4 regions of the Priestia sp. TRM10 genome follow, and region 4 is predicted to be linked to each of the others. Evidence: riboswitches for the same ligand, from Rfam matches in the RefSeq annotation. Region 4 holds a riboswitch; each other region holds the start of a gene.
The links. Region 4 has a riboswitch for S-adenosylmethionine ahead of ACK3CR_RS12425 (trans-sulfuration enzyme family protein). Riboswitches for the same ligand answer to the same signal wherever they lie in the genome.
Positions count from the first base shown of each region.

Region 1: linked by a shared signal. The riboswitch ahead of ACK3CR_RS10240 (methionine ABC transporter ATP-binding protein) and the one ahead of ACK3CR_RS12425 (trans-sulfuration enzyme family protein) in region 4 are both predicted to bind S-adenosylmethionine.
Region 2: linked by a shared signal. The riboswitch ahead of ACK3CR_RS11875 (bifunctional homocysteine S-methyltransferase/methylenetetrahydrofolate reductase) and the one ahead of ACK3CR_RS12425 (trans-sulfuration enzyme family protein) in region 4 are both predicted to bind S-adenosylmethionine.
Region 3: linked by a shared signal. The riboswitch ahead of ACK3CR_RS11485 (hypothetical protein) and the one ahead of ACK3CR_RS12425 (trans-sulfuration enzyme family protein) in region 4 are both predicted to bind S-adenosylmethionine.

Region 1 is NZ_JBJZOT010000011.1:374,894-380,484, reverse strand. It holds gene sufC (Fe-S cluster assembly ATPase SufC) at 1-34, opposite strand, end outside; gene ACK3CR_RS10255 (carboxymuconolactone decarboxylase family protein) at 360-722, opposite strand; gene ACK3CR_RS10250 (MetQ/NlpA family ABC transporter substrate-binding protein) at 844-1,671, opposite strand; gene ACK3CR_RS10245 (methionine ABC transporter permease) at 1,711-2,379, opposite strand; gene ACK3CR_RS10240 (methionine ABC transporter ATP-binding protein) at 2,372-3,397, opposite strand; SAM riboswitch class I at 3,573-3,686, opposite strand; gene ACK3CR_RS10235 (SCP2 sterol-binding domain-containing protein) at 3,790-4,155, opposite strand; gene ACK3CR_RS10230 (thioredoxin family protein) at 4,305-4,625, opposite strand; gene ACK3CR_RS10225 (toprim domain-containing protein) at 4,641-4,988, opposite strand; gene ACK3CR_RS10220 (YusG family protein) at 5,140-5,385, opposite strand; gene gcvH (glycine cleavage system protein GcvH) at 5,511-5,591, opposite strand, start outside.
Region 2 is NZ_JBJZOT010000013.1:116,745-122,335, forward strand. It holds gene metH (methionine synthase) at 1-276, opposite strand, end outside; gene ACK3CR_RS11875 (bifunctional homocysteine S-methyltransferase/methylenetetrahydrofolate reductase) at 277-2,115, opposite strand; SAM riboswitch class I at 2,194-2,300, opposite strand; FMN riboswitch at 2,611-2,761, shown strand; gene ribD (bifunctional diaminohydroxyphosphoribosylaminopyrimidine deaminase/5-amino-6-(5-phosphoribosylamino)uracil reductase RibD) at 2,942-4,024, shown strand; gene ribE (riboflavin synthase) at 4,026-4,670, shown strand; gene ACK3CR_RS11890 (bifunctional 3,4-dihydroxy-2-butanone-4-phosphate synthase/GTP cyclohydrolase II) at 4,686-5,591, shown strand, end outside.
Region 3 is NZ_JBJZOT010000013.1:35,988-41,578, forward strand. It holds gene lepB (signal peptidase I) at 255-818, opposite strand; gene ACK3CR_RS11475 (LapA family protein) at 909-1,265, opposite strand; gene ACK3CR_RS11480 (YgjP-like metallopeptidase domain-containing protein) at 1,360-2,085, opposite strand; SAM riboswitch class I at 2,323-2,424, shown strand; gene ACK3CR_RS11485 (hypothetical protein) at 2,511-2,756, shown strand; gene ACK3CR_RS11490 (M20/M25/M40 family metallo-hydrolase) at 3,183-4,808, shown strand; gene ACK3CR_RS11495 (DUF2164 domain-containing protein) at 4,872-5,114, shown strand; gene hpaB (4-hydroxyphenylacetate 3-monooxygenase, oxygenase component) at 5,372-5,591, shown strand, end outside.
Region 4 is NZ_JBJZOT010000013.1:218,185-223,775, forward strand. It holds gene ACK3CR_RS12400 (DUF1798 family protein) at 1-346, shown strand, start outside; gene yppF (YppF family protein) at 414-596, opposite strand; gene ACK3CR_RS12410 (YppG family protein) at 769-1,140, shown strand; gene ACK3CR_RS12415 (DUF3817 domain-containing protein) at 1,295-1,588, shown strand; gene ACK3CR_RS12420 (RIO1 family regulatory kinase/ATPase domain-containing protein) at 1,707-2,342, shown strand; SAM riboswitch class I at 2,839-2,948, shown strand; gene ACK3CR_RS12425 (trans-sulfuration enzyme family protein) at 3,019-4,194, shown strand; gene ACK3CR_RS12430 (trans-sulfuration enzyme family protein) at 4,148-5,314, shown strand; gene ACK3CR_RS12435 (hypothetical protein) at 5,348-5,591, opposite strand, start outside.

The DNA of each region.
Region 1 (5,591 bases), on a different contig from region 4:
GAAGGTCTGTAATCTTTAATGTTGAACCTGCCATTCGTAAACCCTCCAATTATTAGCTTATATATGCCAATATTTATTATTAATTTTATTACTAATCATTCTCATTTTATTCTCATTATAATTTTATAACAAATAAAATCCTATGGCAACCCAGAAAGGCTAATCTCCTTATTAGGCTTAGCTCTTAATCTCTTCTCATTCTATCCTATTTTCTACTATAGAAACAGGGAAAAGTTTTAACTAAATTTAAGGAATAGGCTGTTATTGGTTTCTTTCCTTACTTATGTAAAAGACCCCTTTTGAAAAAGGGGCATTGCAAAGCTTGAACACTAATCTCGAAACCTTAATCAAACGTTTGTTTAATGTGTGCGCTGATCTAGTTCTCCAATGCATTCTTGCACGAGCGTAACAGCTTGACTCATTGCTGCTCCTCCGCCAAATGCTGCGCCAACGCCGCATGCTTCAAGAATTTCCTTCTCACTTGCGCCTTCATCTAGACATCCTTTTGTATGGTAAATAATACAGTATTCATCTTGTGCTACAAGACTGATTCCAAGAGCAATCAGCTGTTTCTGTTTTGCTGAAAGTTCTCCTTCTTTAAAACATGTTTCTGTAAATGCGTTAAATGCTTCAGCAACATCTGGAAGCTTCTGTGTAAATTCACCAATACCTACTTTATACGCATGCAACGCCTGGTCTGTTGAATTTTGACCTGTATCCATCCCTATCAACTCCATTTCTTTAAACTTTTCAACACTAGTATGGTCTTCTAGAAAAAAATGTATGCTTTCTGCACTTCTTATAAAAATAAAAAGGGGAGCGCAAATGCGCCCCCTTTCCAAATTATTTTGAAACTGGAATGATAGAACCTTTATATTTCTCTTTAATAAAGTCTTGAATCTCTTTTGAATGAAGAACTTTCATAAGTTCTTTAATTTCTTCACGATCTTCGTCACCTTTTTTAACTGCAACGATATTCACGTATGGTGAATCTTCTCCTTCTAACTCAATCGCATCTTTTGTTGGCGTTAAGTCAGCTCCGATTGCATAGTTAGTGTTAATAATAACTGCGTCTGCTTCTTCATTTTCATATGCTTTTGGCATTAAAGCAGCATCTCCACCAACTTTAATGTTGATATTTTTCTTATTTTCTACAATATCTTTCTTCGTTGCTGAAACAGGGTCAACGCCTTCTTTTAGTTTAATAAGACCGCCTTGTTGTAAAAGAGAAAGCATGCGTCCTTCTTCTGCTACGTTATTACTAATCATAATTGTTCCGTTTTTAGGAATTTCATCAAGGTTTTTATATTTTTTAGAGTATACACCCATTGGCTCAAGATGTACGCCACCTGCACTTACAAGATCAAAGCTTTTGTCTTCCTTCATTGCATTTTTAAGGTATGGTGTATGTTGGAAAAAGTTTGCATCAACTTCACCACTAGCTAGCATTTTGTTTTGTAAACTGTAATCGTCGTTCACTTCAACATCAAGCTTGATGTCTTTCTTTTCTAAAATTGAGGCTGCTTCTTCTAAAATCTCAGCATGTGGAGTACTTGTTGCTACAATTTTAATTTCTTTTTCTTTAGAGCTGTCGCTACCGCCGCTTGAACCACAAGCTGCAAGGCTTGTCACAGATAAAGCTAGGACAGCTGATGCAAATAACTTTTTCATGTAATGACTCTCCTTCTATTTTTAAATTAGTTTATAGCATTAGCGTTTGTCGATTTTCTTTGTCGCTAAGTCGCCAATAAATTGAAGAATAAATACAATAACTAAAATTAATGCTGTTGCTAAAAATGTTACATCATTCTCATTACGTTTAAATCCTTGGTCATATGCTAGAGCGCCAAGTCCTCCTGCTCCAATTGCTGCCGCTACTGCTGTGTATCCAATAAGAGCAATAGCTGTTACAGTAATACCTGAAATAAGGGCTGGCAATGACTCTGGTAACAATACTTTGAAAATGATAGTTCTTGTTTTCGCTCCCATTGCTTGAGCTGCTTCAATAACGCCACGATCAATTTCACGCAGCGCAATTTCTACAAGTCGCGCATAGAAAGGGGCTGCTCCAATAATTAATGCTGGAAGAGCTGCTTTTGGACCAAACATAGAACCAATTATAAAGTTTGTAAAAGGAAGCAATAGAATGATTAAAATGATAAAGGGAATGGAACGAAATACGTTCACAATAACAGCAATAATCGTGTTAAAGAACTTGTTTTCCCATAGACTTCCCTTAGATGTTAAAAATAATAAGAGTCCAAGTAAAATCCCCAAAATAAACGTTGCAATAACTGAGATAGACGTCATATAGAGCGTCTCAACTGTTGCTTGCTGAAAAGACTCTAAGTCTACGTTTGGAAACCATTCACTAAACATGATTGATCACCTCTACTTCGATGTTCTCTTGTTGTAAAAAGGCTAATGCCTTGTTTAGTTCTTCTTCATTTCCATCAAGATGGATAAATAATGTACCGTACGCACCATCTTGGAGCTGAGACACTTTCCCTTGTACAATGTTTACCGCAATATCAAACTTTCGGATAAGTTGAGTAATAAGCGGCTGCTCTGCATCATCTCCGATAAATGTGAGCTGTACAATTCGTCCGCTCTTATAACGTTCTACTAAAGTAGAGATTGTTTCAGAAGCATCTTCTGCTTCTGCTATTTGCTTCACGAAACGTTTTGTTACGTTCTGCTGTGGATTGCGGAAGACTTCTAATACTTCCCCATGCTCCACGATATTCCCGCTCTCCATCACTGCTACACGATGGCAAATTTTGCGAATAACATGCATTTCATGCGTAATAAGAACAATTGTTAGTCCTAATTTTTTATTAATGTCTACGAGTAAATCTAAAATCGAATCTGTTGTTTGAGGATCAAGTGCTGAAGTTGCTTCATCACAAAGAAGGACTTTTGGATTGTTAGCAAGTGCTCTCGCAATTCCAACCCTTTGTTTTTGTCCTCCACTTAATTGAGAAGGGTAAGCTTTCTCGCGCCCTTCAAGCCCAACAAGCTTAATAAGCTCCTCTGCTCTTTTTTGTCTCTCTTTCTTTGGCACTCCAGCAATTTCAAGAGGAAACGAAATATTATCACGTACAGTTCGAGACCATAATAAATTGAAATGTTGAAAGATCATTCCTATTTCTTGACGGGCTTTTCGAAGCTGTTCGCCCTTTATATGACCAATATTGTTATCTGCTACTACGACATCCCCACTTGTAGGTTTCTCAAGGCCGTTAAAAAGTCGAACCATCGTACTTTTTCCGGCTCCGCTGTAACCAATAATACCAAAGATTTCTCCCTTTCCAACTTCGAGATTGACGTCTTTGACTGCTACAACTTCACCTGATTTTGTTTTGTATGTCTTGTTGACGTTCTTCAATGTAATCATTGCGTATTCACCTTCTTCGATCTGTCAGTTATTCTTGTTTATCGTTTAAAAAGTCAGTTTTTTCCGATAAAGAGGCCTAGTAATGAAGAATAGTATCCCCAAACAAAATCTTTTCAGCATAATAAAAAAACCTTTCTGCACGACGAGCAGAAAGGTTGTGTATGTTCAAGCCTCTCTCTCATCTCTCAAAGTCGTATTACACAACTTTGCAGGAATTGGCACCTTTTCAGATTATCTGACGGTTGCCGGGCTTCATCGGGCACAGTCCCTCCACCTCTCTTGATAAGAGTTGCAATATTTAATTAAACGATTAGAAGTTACGAGAGTGATTGTAGCACCTATCATAAACAATGTCAAATAATTTTCAACAGTGATAACATTTCTATTTTTTGCTATGAGGCTAACTGGACAACTTTTCCTTTTTGCTCTTTCGTAGCCAGTTTAATCAACATTTCAGCTTTCAGAACGTCTGCAAAACTACCTTCTATAACCACTTCGTGCTGTTTACTTAGCTTCTGCAGAGCTTCTAAACTTAGTAGTAAATCATAATAACTTTTATTATCACCCTGAATCCGAACGTTCGCTTGTTGAACTAATCCAGACACAACAATTTGCTCGTCTTTTGAAATAAGCAAGGAATAGGAATCTGTTTCATCTTGAAGAGAAATAACAAAATATTCTTCTCCCATTAACGGCAGTAAGTGAGCGCTTTTAGTAAGGCGTTTCATAAAACTGTGAACTAATGTTTTTAGTTTCATCCGCTTACACTCCTTTTTTCTCGTATTGTTAAAGTTCTCTCTTTTTTTTCCTGTTCCTTGTTCTTTTTCTCGACAATCTCTTTTCTTAAACTTCAAACAATGTCGTAACACCTTTATTTCCTAAGAAATATGTCAAAAAGTGCTTTACATTAGCGTAAAGCACTTTCATAAGAGCCTAATTTTCCAATAATGTTTTCAACTGAATGAAAAGCATATACTTTTTCTTCTAATTTCCCATCTTTCAAAATGAGCAAACACGGTACACTTTCTATCTTAAATTCACTTGCCTTATCTGGCATATAGTTTAAATTAGCTGCTCCAATATTTACATCTGGTAGCACTTTCTCACTTACTTCAAGCATCTTCTTTGCAAGCTGACATGTTCCACAAAGTGGGGTGTAAAAATAGAGAAAGCGATATCCGTCTTTGTTTATATTTTCATTTACAATCTCTTCTGTCCATTCCTGCATCATTAACCAAATCCTTTAAACTAAAAATTCTGTGTTGATATCAATATTAGCACTCAACAACACGGTTGCAATATGGTTTCTTGGTGCAGCAGCTACTTCTCGATAAGATCGATCAATATAAAGATGTTCTGCCTCAGGAAATTCACGACGAAATTGTTTTCTAAGTTTATCACCAGCATCGTCTGAATCGACTAATATATAGACGTCTCTGTCGAATGTGGCATCAATAATTTCATCAAGTTTGGCCACACTAAGCGTGCCATTTGTACAAATGATCTCAATCGGTTCTCTAATAATGTTTTCAATCCTTTTTTTATCCGATCTTCCCTCAACAATAATTACCTTATCCATACCTTCTACCATTGTCATCACCTGTTTGTTAGAATGTACACCAATATCCATTTATCCTTTAGTATACAGTATTCGCTTTCTCACGTCTTTTCCCCTGTTTCTTCATATTTAATTTTGTAAAATGCTTTCTTTAAGAGAAAAAGCAGCGGAATCCCGCTGCTTTTTAGCACCAACCTTCTTCATTGTCACAATCGGTGTACTTCATGTCTTTACCTGTTGTAACATCTGTATGTTGGTAAAATTTATTATCGCGATATTGATATCCGTTATTTAACTGATACTCTGATTTTCCTTGCTCGTTAACAGTCATCTTCCCAATCGGTTCATTTTCAACGTATAAATTCAATTCATCATTTACATACTTTCCGACAACTCGGTCCGTTACATCAATATGACGCTTTTCTAACATTAAGCTTCACTCCTCCTAGACGAATCTAACTATAGATTCTCCTGAAAGCGAAGGGTTCATAAATGAAATTTTTCCCTTTCCAAAAGAAAAAAGGAATGTTTCCCTTTTGGAAACATTCCTTTTTTTTATTCTGAAATCATTTTTTGATATTCTTCTGCTGTCATTAATTTCTCAATATCTTCCTTATTATCAGGCTCCAAAACAAT
Region 2 (5,591 bases), 100 kb from region 4:
AAAAGCAAGCGAGCCAAGATCATATTCATCTAGAACAAGGGCTGTTCCCCCGAACGTATTTGTTTCAATAATGTCTGCTCCAGCTTCTAAATATTGCTCATGAATAGATTGAATGAGTTCTGGTTTTGTTTGAGATAAATACTCATTACATCCTTCATATTCTTCGCCACCAAAATCATCTGCTGTTAAGTTGGCATTTTGAATCATTGTACCCATTGCGCCATCAACAATTAGAATGCGTTTCTGTAATTGTTCTGTGATGTTCGTGAAAGCCATTTAAATCTTCCTTTCTATTGAAACAAGTTCTTTTGCTTTAATATAGTTAGCGAGCTCAACTGTCATCTCATAGCGCATAAATGGAGTAATTAAATACAAGCCGTTGAAAAGCTCATATGCTCTATCAATGAGCTCTTTTGCAAGTAGAATTCCTTCTTTAGCGCTTTGTTCTTTATTGTGTTCAATTTTCTCCATACGAGTTAGAATATTTTCTGATAGTTTAATGCCAGGCACTTCATGATGTAAGAAGCGAGCATTTTTAGCACCTGTAAGCGGCATAATACCGATATAGATAGGAGCTTTTAAATTTTTAGTTGCTTCATAGACATCTTCAAGCTGCTCAATTGAATAAATAGGCTGAGAGATAAAGTAATCTGCTCCACAATCAACTTTTTTCTCAAGGCGTTGTACGGCTCTGTCAAGGTGGCGGACATTAGGATTGAAAGCTCCAGCAATTGAAAAGTTTGTTTTTTGGCCAAGAGGCTTACCTGAAAATGAAACTCCCTCATTAAACTGTTTAATAAGGCGAATCAAGTCAAAAGAAGAGAGATCATATACTGATGTAGCACCAGGGAAATCCCCAATCTTTGATGGATCGCCTGTTAGAGCGAGAACCTGATTGAATCCTAGTGTATGCATGCCCATTAAGTGTGACTGAAGACCAATCAAGTTATGGTCTCGACACGTTAAGTGAATAAGCGGGCGCGTTTTTAACTGATCTTTTAAAAGTGAAGCCATCGCTAGGTTACTAATACGTGGACTTGCTAGAGAGTTATCTGCAAGTGTTAATGCATCAATTCCAGCTGCTTGAAGAGCATGAGCTCCCTTTAGAAACTTATCAACTCCAAGTTTTTTAGGTGGATCAAGTTCAACAATAATGGAGTGATTTTCTTGTACAATTTCATGAAGATGGGGTTGTGCCTGAATCTCTTGACTAAGAATCTCAATTGGTGGAGTTTCCTTTACCGTTTTTTCTGTAATTGGTACAGCATTTGTGAGCGCTTTTGCCATTGCTTCAATATGCGAAGGCGTTGTTCCGCAGCATCCTCCAAGTAATCGAACTCCTTGGTCTTTAAACGCAAGCGCTGTTTTGTAGAAATAGTCTGGGTCTGTTTCATAAATAAGGCGACCATCAACATATTGAGGTAAACTAGCATTTGGATATGCTGATAGAAAACTTTTATCTAAAAGAGGAACTTCCTCTAAAATTTCAAGCATATGATAAGGACCTTGACGACAGTTTGTACCTACAACATCCGCTCCAAGTTCTTCTAATATTTTTAAAGCTTTCACAATCGGGGTTCCGTCTTGAAGAACTCCTTTTTCATGGAGAGAGACATTTGTCACAATAGGTTTATCTGTCTCACGGCGTGCGATTTCTAAAACGGTCTTCAGCTCTTCCAAGTCATAAAATGTTTCAAAAAGAAGTCCGTCAACATCCTCAGACAAAAGCCAAAAAAGTTGTTCTCTAAAGCTTCTTTTAATTTCTTCAAGAGAAATAATACTTTTTTGGAACGATCGAATCCCGCCAATTGTACCTAGAACGTAGCCAGAATCTCCAACTGCTTTTTTAGCGAGACGAACTCCTTCAACGTTGATGTCCTTTACTTTTTCTTCCGCTCCATATCTTTTAAGCTTCGGGAAATTTGCTCCATATGTATTTGTTTGAATAACAGAAGCACCTGCTTTTTGATATGCTTTATGAATATTAAAAATATCTTCCGGCTTTGTAATATTTAGTTCTTCAAAACAGTTATCAATTCCGTGAGCGTGAAGCAGTGTTCCCATTGCCCCATCCCCAATTAGAATTTTTGACTGTAAATCCTCAAGTAAACCCATTTTCATCTCCCCCTTTTAGTGAACATCACTTTCCTAATAAAAAAAGCCTTCTTTATGAAAAGAAGACTTGTAGTTGTCTTCTTATCTTCTAAGCAAATATGCTTACTGGATTTAGCACCTTGTTACAAACGTAACTGGTTGCTGAAGTTTCATAGGGCCAGTCCCTCCACTTCTCGTGATAAGAAATATTTATATGCGTATGAATTTGGATAGTTTTTAAATATACTAATAATAAATTTTACTTTTCCTTGGAAAGTGTATCTGATTTTTGAAATTATACAATAATTTCTGAACATTTTAAACCCTTTTTTTAAAATTCTCTTTTTTTAAGGGGAAACATACTTTAAAAAAGCTGAAGGGGTAAATTTGGATATTAAACTTTATTTTAGGAATAATGTTCGGATTTAAAAGGGGAAAAATTAGAAAGTACGAGAAAAGAAGCAAAAAGTTATGACTTTTGTGAGAACCTCTGCTATAATAAAGTCAAATTTCATAGTTATCCTTCGGGGTCAGGTGAAAATCCTAACCGGCGGTGGTGAATAATGATTATATTCTAAGCCCGCGACCCGCATATCTTTACTGATATGCGGTTGATCAAGTTTGAATCTTGAGCCGACAGTTAAAGTCTGGATGGGAGAAGGATCAGGTGCGACACTATCAGTTTGTGTTTTTTAAAGCGTGCATAACGTTTTTTAAGCATACATATGATAGTTTGTTTTCGCTTATTTTCATTTTGTCAATATACTGATTCAGCATCTCTACCCCTTTAGGACCCAATCCTAAAGGGGTTTTTACGTATAAAGGGGTTTGTAATGGAGGGGGAAAAGTGAACGATCAAGCATATATGAAACTTGCTATACAAATGGCAAGTGCGACAATAGGACAAACTAAACCGAATCCAGCAGTTGGAGCTGTTGTTGTAAAAGATGGAGCAATCGTTGGAATGGGTGCACATTTAAAAGCAGGTGAACCACATGCTGAAGTTCATGCTTTAAATATGGCAGGAGATAAAGCTTATGGGGCGACAATTTATGTCACTCTTGAACCTTGTAGCCATTATGGGAAAACACCTCCATGTGCAGAGCTTATTATCCAAAAAGGCATTAAGCGAGCTGTTGTTGCATCTCTTGATTCAAATCCGCTTGTAAGTGGACGAGGGATGGAAATGATGAAAAAGGCGGGCATCGAAGTGAAAGTTGGCGTTCTTGAAAAAGAGGCCAAAGCACTTAATCCTTTCTTTCTCCATTTTATGAGAGAAAAGCGTCCCTTTGTGACATTAAAGTCTGCCATGAGTTTGGATGGTAAAATTGCGACAAAAACTGGAGAAAGCAAGTGGATTACTGGTGAACAAGCAAGGCTTGATGGTCATCGTCTTCGACATTCTCATGATGGAATTCTAGTTGGAGCAAATACAGTGATAGCTGATAATCCACTGTTGACAACAAGAATTATGGGGCATGCGCGTCATCCAATCCGTATTGTACTAGACACAAACCTTAAAGTTTCACCTGAGGCTAAGATTTTTCAAGATGATTCTGCTGAAACGTGGGTTATTACAGGAAATGTTAGCGAAGAGAAGAAAGCTCCTTTTGCTAAAGAGCATGTTTCTATTTTTTCACTTGAGCAGCCTCAAAATATAGAGCATATTTTAGAACTTTTAGCAGCAAAAGGAGTTCAGTCCCTGTTAGTTGAGGGAGGAGCAACTGTTCATGGAGCTTTTTTACAGAGCAGATTTTTTGATGAAGTAGTTTCCTACGTTGCTCCTATTTTAATAGGTGGGAAAGATGCTCCAAGTGCATTTGGTGGAGCTGGTTTTTCTACAATGGCTGAAACGCAGCATCTTGAGATTATAGAAACAAGTGTATTAGGTGAAGACCTTAAAATTGTCTCTAGAAAGAAAGGGAAATAATATGTTCACAGGGATTATAGAAGAAATAGGAGAAATCGAACGAGTTGAAAAAAAGACAGATGCCATTATTTTTTCAATTCGAGCAAATGAAATTTTAAAAGATGTAAATCTTGGTGATAGCATTTCAGTAAATGGAGTTTGTTTAACTGTCACAAGCTTTACAAAAGATCGATTTACTGTCGATGTTATGCCAGAAACGATTAAAGCAACAAACTTAAAGGATTTCAAGCAAGGAGTGAAAGTGAATTTAGAAAGAGCAATGGCAGCGAATGGGCGATTTGGAGGACATTTTGTTTCAGGTCATATTGATGGTACGGGAGAAATTATTGAAGTAACGCCAAAAGGTAATGCGATTTATTACCGTATTCATCTTTCAGAGCATCTAACTCGTTCCCTGTTATTAAAAGGCTCTGTTGCTCTAGATGGAACAAGCTTAACTATTTTTGGGCTTGAGCGGGATGAACTAGTTGTTTCACTTATTCCGCATACAACGGATTATACGATTTTAGGAGCTAAAAAACGTGGGGACACTGTCAATATTGAGTGCGATATGATTGGGAAATATCTTCATAAGTTTGTTCATAAAGAAGAAGCAAAACCAGAGGATAAGCTAAGCTATGAGTTTCTGAAAAATCATGGATTTTAAAAAAGAGGTGTCAAAATGTTTAACACAATTAAAGAAGCATTAGAAGATTTAAAAAAAGGAAAAGTCGTTATTGTATGTGATGACGAGGACAGGGAAAATGAAGGAGACTTTATTGTTCTAGGAGAGCATGCTACACCTGAAAATGTTAATCTAATGGCTGTGCATGGGCGTGGACTTATTTGTACGCCGCTGTCAGAAAAGCGTGCTGAAGAGCTTGAGCTTTCACCAATGGTTTCTCAAAATACAGATGCCCATGGAACAGCATTTACAGTCAGCATTGATCATAAAACAACAACAACAGGTATTAGTGCTTTTGAACGCTCTGAAACAATTCAAGCTCTCTTAGATAAAGAGGCTAAGCCAGCTGATTTTCGTCGACCTGGTCATGTTTTCCCTCTAATTGCTAAAGAGGGAGGCGTTCTTCGCAGAGCAGGTCATACTGAAGCTGCTGTTGATTTGGCAAAGCTTTGCGGATCTCAAGAAGTAGCTGTAATTTGTGAAGTAATGAAGGAAGATGGCACAATGGCGCGTGTTCCTGACTTAATAGAGCTTGCGAAAAAGCTGGATGTAAAGCTTATTACAATCAAGGAACTGATCGCATACCGTCGTAAGCATGATAAGCTTGTGAAACGAGAAGTGCAAATTGAACTTCCAACGTCATTTGGTCACTTTAAGGTATTTGGATATTCTAATTCTGTGGACGATCGTGAACATATCGCTCTTGTAAAAGGAGATATAAATAAAGGGGATGTCCCGCTTGTTCGTGTTCACTCTGAATGTTTGACAGGAGATGTGTTTGGTTCACATCGCTGCGATTGTGGACCACAGCTCCATGCAGCTCTTTCTCAAATTGAGAAATCAGGGAAAGGTATTCTACTTTATATGCGTCAAGAAGGACGTGGCATTGGACTCTTAAATAAA
Region 3 (5,591 bases), 180 kb from region 4:
CATATTGAATGGCTTTCTTTATATAGAGCTTATTTTTAATTTCGTAAATAAGGTGTTTTTCATTGGAATAGAGCCGTTTTCAGGAAGCTAAGCAGTCAGAAAACAGATTACTAAAAACGCAATAAGGGAGCGGAAAAGTAGCATTAAAATTCCTCCTTGCTCTAATTGCTTTTGCTACTTTTAGTATAAAGGAAAAACGTAAATTCGGTATCAAAATAATATTACAGTTATGTAAAAAAACAGGGAGGTAAGAGTTAATGCATAAAACTGATCTTATTCAGCGGCCAATATCTCATGTTCACTTCCCCAACAATATTATCGATTTTAATAAGCCCAAAATGGCGCCCATCATTGCTTATAGGACGATTATCGCCTAATACAAGGACATAGTCTTTAGGAATCTTAGCTAGGCCTACTATTTCTTTTAGGGTGAAATCATTCGTTACTTGTTCATAGGGTAATTTTTCTTGCTTTGCTTTGCTTAAATAAGGTTCAGCTGTTTTTTGTCCATTTACATAAAGAACATCGTTTTTGAACGAGATATTTTCACCAGGCAGGCCCACAATTCGCTTTACAAGATATTCTTCCTTATGCTCGGGAGATTTTAAAACGACGAGATCTGCTCGCTGGGGCTTTCCATACTTATAGTTTACTTTATTGACGACAATTTTGTTTCCATCTTTTAAGTTAGGTAGCATTGAATCCCCTTTTACTGTATAAGGTTGGAAGAAGAAATGTTGAATAAAAAAGGATAAAATAATAGCTAATATGATGGTTTTTACATAAGACCAAAGTTCGCTTTTTGTACTTTTTGTCAAGCTACAATTCGCTCCTTTTAATAAAGATAGTTGGATGCTATGCAACACAAAGAAGGCTAGTACATTTCCCTGTACTAACCTTCTACATCTTTATTTATTTAGCCTGCTCTTTATACCAACATTTTTATTTTCGGAAGAAGATATTTCTTTTTCCTTCTTTTTTGCGGCCGTTGGATGGTCTTTGTCAGCTTCAATAGAAGGAGGTACTGATGCTCCATTTTTTTGAAGTTGACGGATTTGACTCTGAAGACGAATGATTTTAACCAAACTCAATGATACAGCTACAACGCCACCAAATACAGCAGAGCCAAGAATAACGAGAATCAGTGGCCAGTCTTGTGTACCGAATACGTAGTTAAACTGAACGGGTTCATCATTTACAATAGCTAAAATAGCAACGATAAGAGCAAAAACAAGAGCTAAAATAAAATAGCGTTGTCCTTTCATAAAAAAACTCTCCTTTTTAGGTGGATCAGTATTTTTATGTTTATACCCCTCAATTATAAGTATGAAACCATTTCAGCTCTACTACTCCTTTAATTTATAGAGAGAGCGTATGTTCTTTTAGCCACTCTAAGCGTTCATTATAGTCTTCAAAAAGGGAAGAAGGATTTTGTTCCACTTCTTTCGCGATAACAGCTTCAATTGTTGCCATTGGTGCCATAAGCAAATGCCAATCTGCTTTTACATCTCCGTTGTTGTAAGAAACAAGGTTAGGCGATTCCTCCCATGTGATAGAAGCTACATCGTTTGTTAAAAGAGGGTTAAGGCTTTTTAAAATATCTTTTGATTTATCATGGCCTTTTGTTATGTACCATTCTTTTAACATAGTAAAGATTTCTTCATTCGTTTTTGCTTCATCCCAGCTTGTTGGAATTTGTGCTGTGAATTTTGAATATTTAAAAGCGAAAGATGGAGTATCTTCAGTTGTTTCGATGTTTAAACGGTACTGACGTCCAAGGTAAAAGAAACGCTCTCCAGATTGAAACGATTTCTTTTTATCAGATTTAACAACGTTTTCTGCTTCTGTTATCTTTTCTTCATCTTGATGATGATTTTCCTCAGAAGTTTGAACGTCTCCTAGCTGCTCAGCAATCCAGTCAGCTTTGCGGGCTAATACAAATTGAAGGTTGCTTTTTGTAAAACTTTTCGGTACAGTAAGCAGAACCCCTTCATCTTTGCAAACTGAAATTTGAACGTTTGTTGTATTTTGAACTTGGTGAATCGTGTAATTGAAACTATGCTTTTTTGTTTTAAAATGATACATATTGAAACTCCTTTCTACAAATTTTCATTGTATATGTAAACTAAGGTGAAGGTCAAGGTTACACCGATAACTTCTTATTAATAATATCAGGAAATCGATACATATGCTCAAACCGTTCTTTCATTTTTACTCAAAATGCTCATTTACAAAGTGAAGAATAGTTGGTATAATTCCATTATTCACAAACATATATTGTTTATTAAGACAGTCAACTTTATTAACAATAGAAAAATATACAACTTATCAAGAGTGGATAAGAGAACTGGCTCAATGATTCCACAGCAACCTGCGTATGCAAGGTGCTACTACCAGCAAAGCAAACGCTTTGAGTGATAAATGTGCAGAGAAAAGATGCCAATCGCTTTTAGCGATTGGCATTTTTCTTTTGCCTTTGTCGAAAAGTATATTAAAAGGAGAGAGATAAAATGAAACATGTCGAGTGGAAAGCTTATGTTGAAAAAAATTTAGAAAATGTGGTGTCAGAAGTTTATATTCATTCCCTTGAGACATTTATTCAAATTATCGCTAAAGATTGTGACTGTACATATTCAGTAGCTATTGATTATAAGGACCTACAGAGAAGTGATGATGAGAAAGTGTCTAACCTTCTCTTAGAAAAGCTTCAGAGAGTCGGCTTTGAGCATAAAGAAAGAGTGCTTGCCTCTTATTAGAAAGCGAGAACGAATCTAGTATTCATCACGTATAATAAAGTGAGCAAACTACCTCTATAGGATGTTTGTAAAAACGCTATGAGTAGCGCAAAATAAATTTGTCGAAATTTTTTAAAAAATATACATCCTAAACAGTCAAAAACTGTGTTATCTTATATAAAAGGTAAATTGAGGAAGGAGCGACGGTCATGGATTATTCCATTGAATATGGAAGCGATCAAAGCAGTGAAGAACTAATTGATCATATCTTGGACTATTTAGAAGCAAAATAAGAAAAAAGAGCAGCCTACAAGTGAAAGAGCTGCTCTTTTTATTTGGTTTTCTTTCTTTAAAAAGTGGTTGACGTAAAAAGGAAGATAGCGGAGAATGGGCTTAATTATAGCAGCATAAACATTGCTTTCTAAAACGTCGAACAGGGGGGAGAACATGAAAGGGCAAACTTACTTTCAAACAAAACAACAGCTCATCGACCTTCTTTGTGAACTTGTGTCCGTTCCGAGTATTACTGGAAGCTCTGCAGAAGGAGAGATGGCCAAGTTTATTCATCGTAAGTTTCTACAGCTTCCATATTTCAGAAAACACCCTTCTTATGCTCAATTACATGATACGGAAGACGGCAGATTTATTGTAACTGCTTTTGTAAAAGGTCGAAAAACAAATAAAACGGTTATTCTTGTTAATCATCATGATGTTGTTGGAGTTGAGGGATATGGGATTTGGAAAGATGCTGCCTTTAACCCCATTGAACTAACAAAACGATTTTATGGGCAGCGTGAGCTTGTACCATTTGAAGTCCGCCAAGACTTAGATCGAGGAGAATGGCTTTTTGGACGTGGAATTATGGATATGAAAAGCGGAATGGCGACTCAAATGTCTCTCATTGAACGAGCGACAAATGGAGACTTTGAAGGAAATCTGTTGTTTTTATCTGTTCCAGATGAAGAAGTAAGTTCGGTAGGAATGAGAAGAGCAGTACCTGTTTTGCTTGATTTTGCAAAACAACACAGTTTTCAATATTCTCTAGTCTTAAATGGAGAACCGATGTTCAGTCGTTATCCTGGTGATACGAAAGATTATTTATATGTTGGATCGATTGGAAAGGTATTGCCAGGTTTCTTTTGCTATGGAAAAGAAAGTCATGTTGGAGAGCCTTTTGCAGGCCTTAACGCTAATTTACTTGTTAGTGAGCTTACAAGAGCATTAGAGCTTAATACAGACTATTGTGAAGTGATTGAAGGGGAAGTAAGTCCTCCTCCAACTATTTTGTCTCAGGGAGATTTAAAGAAAGAGTATTCAACACAAACCCCAAACAGAGCGTTATCTCTTTATAATTTCTTAGTGATGAAGAAGCCGATGGATAAGTTTGTTTCTTCGCTATTAGAAAGTGCTCAGCAAGCAGCTCGTGAAGTAGAGAAGCACTATAATAATCGCGCTTTTCATTATGGAATGATGCAATCTTCTACTCCAAGGTCTGTAAATGTTCACGTTTTTACGTATGAGAAACTTTATAAATATGGAGTGGATACTTACGGGAAGGAACACGTTGATAGTTTAATTAAGAAGGTACAACATGAGACGTCCTCTCTCGATCATAGGGAACAAACAACGGCTATTTTGAATAAGCTTGCTCTTTTATGCAAAGAGCTTTCCCCAATGATTATTCTGTTTTTCGCACCACCATACTATCCTGCTGTATGTACAGATGATCATCCGCTTATAAAAAAACTTGTTCAAATACTAACAAAAACAGGTGCAGAAAAGTATGGGATAGCGTTTCATAAGCAGCTTTACTTTGGAGGCATTTCAGACCTTAGCTATGTTGGACTTGATCATGCGTTAGAAACTTTCTTGCCACTTGTTCACAACATGCCATTGTGGAAGAAAGGCTATGATATTCCATTTTCTGACCTAGAACAGTTTAAAGTACCTGTCTTTAACTTAGGTCCTAGAGGGAGAGACGCGCATCAGTGGACAGAACGACTTGATGTTAATTATTCATTTGGTCCTCTTATGGATTTGCTACACATGACTGTAAAAGAATGTTTTAAATAAACAAGATTCCTGGTACATTGAAGAGAACAATAGTAGAAAGCTAGAAAAGAGAGGGTACACTGTATGGAAATTTTATTATCAAAAGAACAAAAGGCAGAAGTGATTGATGAAATTCAACGCTTTTTTCTAGAAGAACGAGGAGAAGAAATAGGAGAACTTGCCGCTGAAACAGTTTTTTATTTTATAAAAGAAAATGTCGGAGCTTATTTCTATAATAAGGGAATTGAAGACAGCAAAACGATTGTAGAGCAGAAAATATTTTCTGTAGAAGAAGATTTAGAAGCTTTAAAAAGAATCAAAAGATGAAAATAGACCAAAAGAAGAACAGATTTTAAATGATGTTCTTCTTTATTTATGTTCGCTTAGTAAACATATTTATAAGTGAACTTTAATAAAGTCTGCTTCATCACTTTTCTCCTTTTAAAAGTAAAGACTTATAGGCTCTTCACCATCTTTTTTGTTTGAAGTCCTCTCTATCTTATTTAGGTTGTATATTCTGTTTCTTTTTTTAAAAGAGTGAATACGATATAGAAGACAATAACAGTGAAGAGGAGCGGGTTTCTTTGGGAATCATAGATGGAAAAGAGTTTGTTACAAGGTTAAACCTTTTAAGAAATGATGTATGGGTAAAAGGAGAAAAAGTAAAAGGAGACATTAGTGAGCACAGTGCTTTTCAAGGAGTTGTAAAAAGCAAAGCGGGACTTTATGACATGCAAGATGGCGAGCATAAATCAGTCCTTACTCATTCTGAAGAAGGAAAAACGTACGGAACAGCTTTTATGA
Region 4 (5,591 bases):
TAAGCTTACTGAAAAGCTTCTATCTTATAATGAAGAAGCTTCTAATAGATTAAAGGTTGTAAAAGCGAAAGAACAATCAGCAGATTTTTATGAGGAAGTAAAGCCATATGCTGAAACGTTTTTTTCATTGCTTGATGAATGGGAAAAAGCTGTAAGGAAATGGATTCTAGAGACGAAACCCAAATATGTTCATTTTACTCAAGTTGATGCAGCAACTGAGAATTTACACAATGTTATTTTGCAATCGTTCCATAAAGATACAAGAGCTAAACAATTTAGCAAAATGTATATATCAAATAAGTATTTTTTAGAATCTATTTTAGCAGAAAGAGAAAAAGGAGCTTAATAAAAGCTCCTTTTTGTAGGAAATATAAAAAAAGAGAGCGCTTACTTTATTAAGCGCTCTCTTAGTATTAAGGAAAAGTTAAATTAGTTGCTCCATCTTGTTCAAGTGCATACATCACTTTCTTGTACTCGCTAAGACTCAATTCCCCTTTTAAATACTTGCGCCTAGCAAAATCGAGTAGCTGATCGTGATTTTCTGGTTCACATTGTTTTACGTCAACAAAACGGTTACGAAGTGTTTCAACTGTCATTTTAAACTCCCCCTTACCCCTTTTTTATAGTTTAACACAATAATCGGCAAGTTCCTTTTGTTCGAAAAATTTAGAATTCCGACAAAAAATGACAAAAAACGATAAATTTCGTATTCACGTCTGCCTAGGCTGTTTACATAGTATAAAAATGAAAAGAGAGGGGGAAGAACGGATGAGAAGAGTTCATCAGTACAGATATGCACCTATTCAAAATTACGGAAATCCCTATTTGTATCAAAGTCATCCATATGTAAACAACACTCAGTTTGTAGATGTCCCTTATACTCCTAACATGTACAATCAACATATAACAACCGGTGGATATATGCCACAGCAGAATATGTATGAACAAGGTCAGCCCCACTACTATCCTAAGCAGTGGATGCAAACAAAAAGTCAGCCACCGCAAATTTTAGCACAGTTTAAGAACAGCGATGGTACGTATAATATGGATAAAATGATGAATACAGCAGGTCAAATGATGAACGCTGTTAACCAGCTATCAACGGTTTTTAAAGGTGTTACGTCGATTTTTAAAGTATAGGAAAAAGCCGGGTATTCCCGGCTTCTTAATGTCATGAAACTGTCACAGGAACAAGGTGATAAAAGATTTGTAACTTTGGTATACTAAAAACGTAAGCACATAAAAAATGAATTTGGACATACATAAATAAAAACAATACAAAGGAGACGATAATATGATGAACTCTCCACTCGGTGGAATGAGGTTTGTAGGACTCATTGAAGGGCTTTCTCTCTTAGCTCTTTTAGGAATTGCAATGCCGCTTAAGTATATAGCAAATATCCCTGAAGTTGTAACAGTTGTTGGTTCTATTCATGGGGGATTGTTTGTTTTATATATTTTAATGGTTGGTTATGTCACGATGAAAGTACGTTGGTCATATAAATGGATTGTAAGTGCTTTGTTAGCATCTGTTATTCCATTTGGTAATTTTATTTTAGATACAAAGCTACGCAAGTTCTCAGCTTAAAAAAGTCATCTCAAAAGAGCTTTTACCAAAGGTAAGAGCTCTTTTTTTTAAAAGCATATTATTATGGAAAGTGTGAAATTTGTAGTATGTTTGAAAAAAGAGTGAAGGGGGAAAAAATGTGAGGAAAGCTTCAGAACTCGTAGAGGAAGTTAAGTTCCAAAAAAAAGGCTCTTCATATTCTCTTATTCACCTGCCAAGAGAATTAAAAGTAATAGGAACAGGGAGAAGTGCGTGGGCTTTTAAAGTGAAAAATGAAAATAAAGTGATTAAACTATTTTTTCCTTCGTTTGATCACTTAGCGCAAAAAGAGGGAGAAGTGTATGAAAAATTATCACATTCTCTCACTTTTCCTGAAATATATGAAGTTGGACCAAACTATATTGTAATGGAATATATTAAAGGCAAAACGTTTTATCAGTGTTTAACAACAGGTGTGAGAATTCCTACAAAAGCAATTGAAGAGGTTGAAAAAGGACTTGCCTTTGCACGCTCGAAAGGATTAAACCCTTCAGATATTCATTTACACAATCTTATTCTAACGCAGGATAAAGAAGTTCGTATTATTGATGTTGTACGCTATACTCAGAAGAAAACATGCTATCAGTGGCGCGATTTAGCAAGAGCTTATCGCTATTTTTATCAAAAATCTTATTTCCCAAAAAAGTTTCCAAAATGGTTTTTAGAAGCAATTGCTTATTTATATAAATACTGCAAACGTCTTAGTCAGTATCGAAATAATAAGGAGCTGAAATAATCATGGGAAGATTGAGCAAAATTATCAGATTACTGAAGAATCCTAAAGTCCAAAGAGCTATTAAAAAAGGTGTTCCAATTGTAAAAAAAGAGCTTCAAAAGCGTAAAAAGAGATAGAAAGGAACAAACTCACAAGATTAGATGTTCCTACGTTTGTCTATAATGATAAAAATAAGATAGAGGAGGAATAAGGCAATGGACTTTCCTTTATATGAGGCAACAAAAAGCGTAGCAGAATACAATGAACTAGTGAGTGAAAGATTAAGAAGATGGGACTGCACTGTATATTCCATCACTGCTTTTTTATATGAGTAAAAGAAACAGCAGAGACATTCGTTTCTGCTGTTTTTTTAATATATGCTTAAAACAGGATATAGTAGAAAATCCTTTTGAATAGTGTGTATATTTAACCTTTTTAGAAAACTTCGTTGACAAACACTCATATTTTTACTAAAGTAAGATTAATTACTTAACAAAATCAATGAATTATAAATTTACTCTTATCAAGAGTGGCGGAGGGACTGGCCCGATGAAGCCCGGCAACCATCAAGTAATATACTTGAACGGTGCCAATTCCTGTAGAACAAATTGTTCTTACAGATGAGAGATTTCGGATTAGCCGCTCTTTCATTTGTAAAGAGTGGCTTTTTTATATTGAGGAAGAAAGGGAGAATATTATGCATATTGAAACAGAGTTAGTAAGATCAGGAATGAAAAGAGATGCTGCAACAGGTTCACTTACAACGCCAATTTATCAAGCATCTACGTTTGAACACCCTCGTTTAGGAGAAAGCACAGGTTACGATTATTCTAGAACAGCCAATCCTACTAGAACATCGCTTGAAGAAGCAATTGCGGTTCTTGAAAAAGGAGAAGTAGGAGTTGCTTTTTCATCAGGTATGGCTGCTATCTCAGCCATTTTCCTTCTTCTTGAAAAAGGCGATCATCTTATTATCTCAAAAGACTTATATGGTGGAACATATCGTATTCTTGAAGATATTGTCAAGAAAAATGACGTAGAGGTTACATATGTTAACACTGAAAATTCAGAAGAGATAAAAAGAAATCTAAAAGAAAATACAAGAGCTCTATTTATTGAAACACCAACAAATCCACTTATGCACGTTACAGATTTGCATGAAGCAATTGCTATTGCAAAAGAACATGATCTTTTAACAATTGTTGATAACACATTTATGTCTCCATATCTACAGCAGCCACTTGTACTTGGTGCAGATCTTGTTGTACATAGTGCAAGTAAGTATATAGGCGGACACAATGATGTTATTGGTGGACTTGTTGTTAGTCGATGTCGTGAGCTTGGTGAACAAATTCGCTTTTATCAAAATGCTATTGGTGCCATTCTTGGACCACAGGAATGTTTTCTCCTTCTTCGTGGCTTAAAAACATTGGCATTAAGAATGGATCGCCACGAGGAAAATGCTTTGAAAATTGCTCAGTGGCTTGAAGAACAAGATTTGATTGATAAAGTATTTTATCCAGGATTAGAAAGTCATCCAGGCTATAACGTAATGAAGAAACAAGCAAAAGGCTTTGGAGGAATGCTTTCCTTCTCTGTAAAAGAAGAAGCCCTAGTGCCTTTCTTATTAGAACATCTTCAAGTAGTTACGTTTGCTGAGAGCCTAGGAGGCGTTGAAACATTAATTACGTTCCCTGCACGCCAAACACATGCTGATATTCCAGAGGATGTTCGAAATGAAATTGGAGTAACGAATTGCTTGCTTCGCTTATCAGTTGGTATTGAGCATGGAGAGGATTTAATTCAAGACTTTAAGGAGAGATTTGATGAGTACAAAAGATCAGAAGTTCAGCACAAAGCTTATACACGCTAAAACTCACGTTGAAGAGCCATTTGGTTCTGTCAATGTGCCTATTTATCAAGTAACTACGTTTAATCAGCAAAAAAATAACCGATACGATTATTCTCGATCAGGTAACCCTACACGAGAAGCTCTAGAACATACTGTTGCATCCTTAGAAAATGGAACGTATGGATTTGCTTTTTCATCAGGTATGGCTGCTATTTCTTCTGTTTTATGTTTGTTAAAAAGTGGAGACGAAATTATCGTTTCACATGATGTATATGGGGGAACATTCAGAGCGGTTACACAGCTCTTCACTAATTTTAATATTAAAGCTGTGTTTGCTAATACAACAGATATTAAAGAAGTAGAACAACGTATTACAGAAAAAACAAAAGCGATTTTATTTGAGACTCCATCAAATCCGTTCTTACACGTAACAGATATTAAAGAAATTGTGCGCCTTGCAAAAGAATATGATTTATTTACGATTATGGATAACACGTTTATGACGCCATACTTACAAAAACCGCTTGATAAAGGCGTAGATATTGTCGTTCATAGCGCAACGAAATATCTTGGAGGTCACAGTGATGTTGTAGCTGGAGTTGCCATTACAAATAGCGAAGAGTTTGCTGGGAAAATTGGGTTTGTACAAAACGCTTTTGGAGCGATTTTAAGTCCTAATGATAGCTGGCTTCTATTAAGAGGGATTAAGACACTAAAAGTACGTCTAGATCAGCAACAAAAGTCAGCTTTAGAGCTTGCGCAGTGGCTAAGTGATAACTCACAAGTAGATGAGGTGTATTATCCAGGACTTCCATCTCACCCACAGCACAAATTAGCAAGTGAGCAAGCAAGTGGCTACGGGGCTATCATTTCCTTTAAATTAAAAGATAAAGAAGTAGCAAAAGAGACGCTTAATCATGTTGTTCTCTCTTCAGTTGGGGTAAGCCTTGGAGCAGTAGAGAGCATTTTAACGCATCCTGCTACGATGACTCATGCAAGCATGCCTCTAGAAGATAAAGAAGAACGAGGCATTACAGAGCATCTTCTTCGTATTTCAGTTGGCCTTGAAGATGTTGAGGATTTAAAAGAAGATTTAAAACAAGCATTTGAGAAAGCGGAAAAGGCTTTTTCATATAAATAAAAAATAAACGTCAAGGAATTCATTCCTTGACGTTTATTTTATCGCGTCATAAATTTGTTCATACAAAGCTTTTAATGCTTGTTTCGTCTCATTTTCTAAAGAAGACTGTTCAATTCGAGTAAGGGCAGTTGTAAGCTGAACTTCTTTTGATTTACGAATACGAGGGTGCGACCATGCTGAACTTAAATCTTCTTTTATAAGCTCTTTAAGTTTTTCTTCAGCTTCTTTATAGGAAGAAAGCTGGCGGTTGTTCCAAAGAGATAAATAAGCTTTTAAT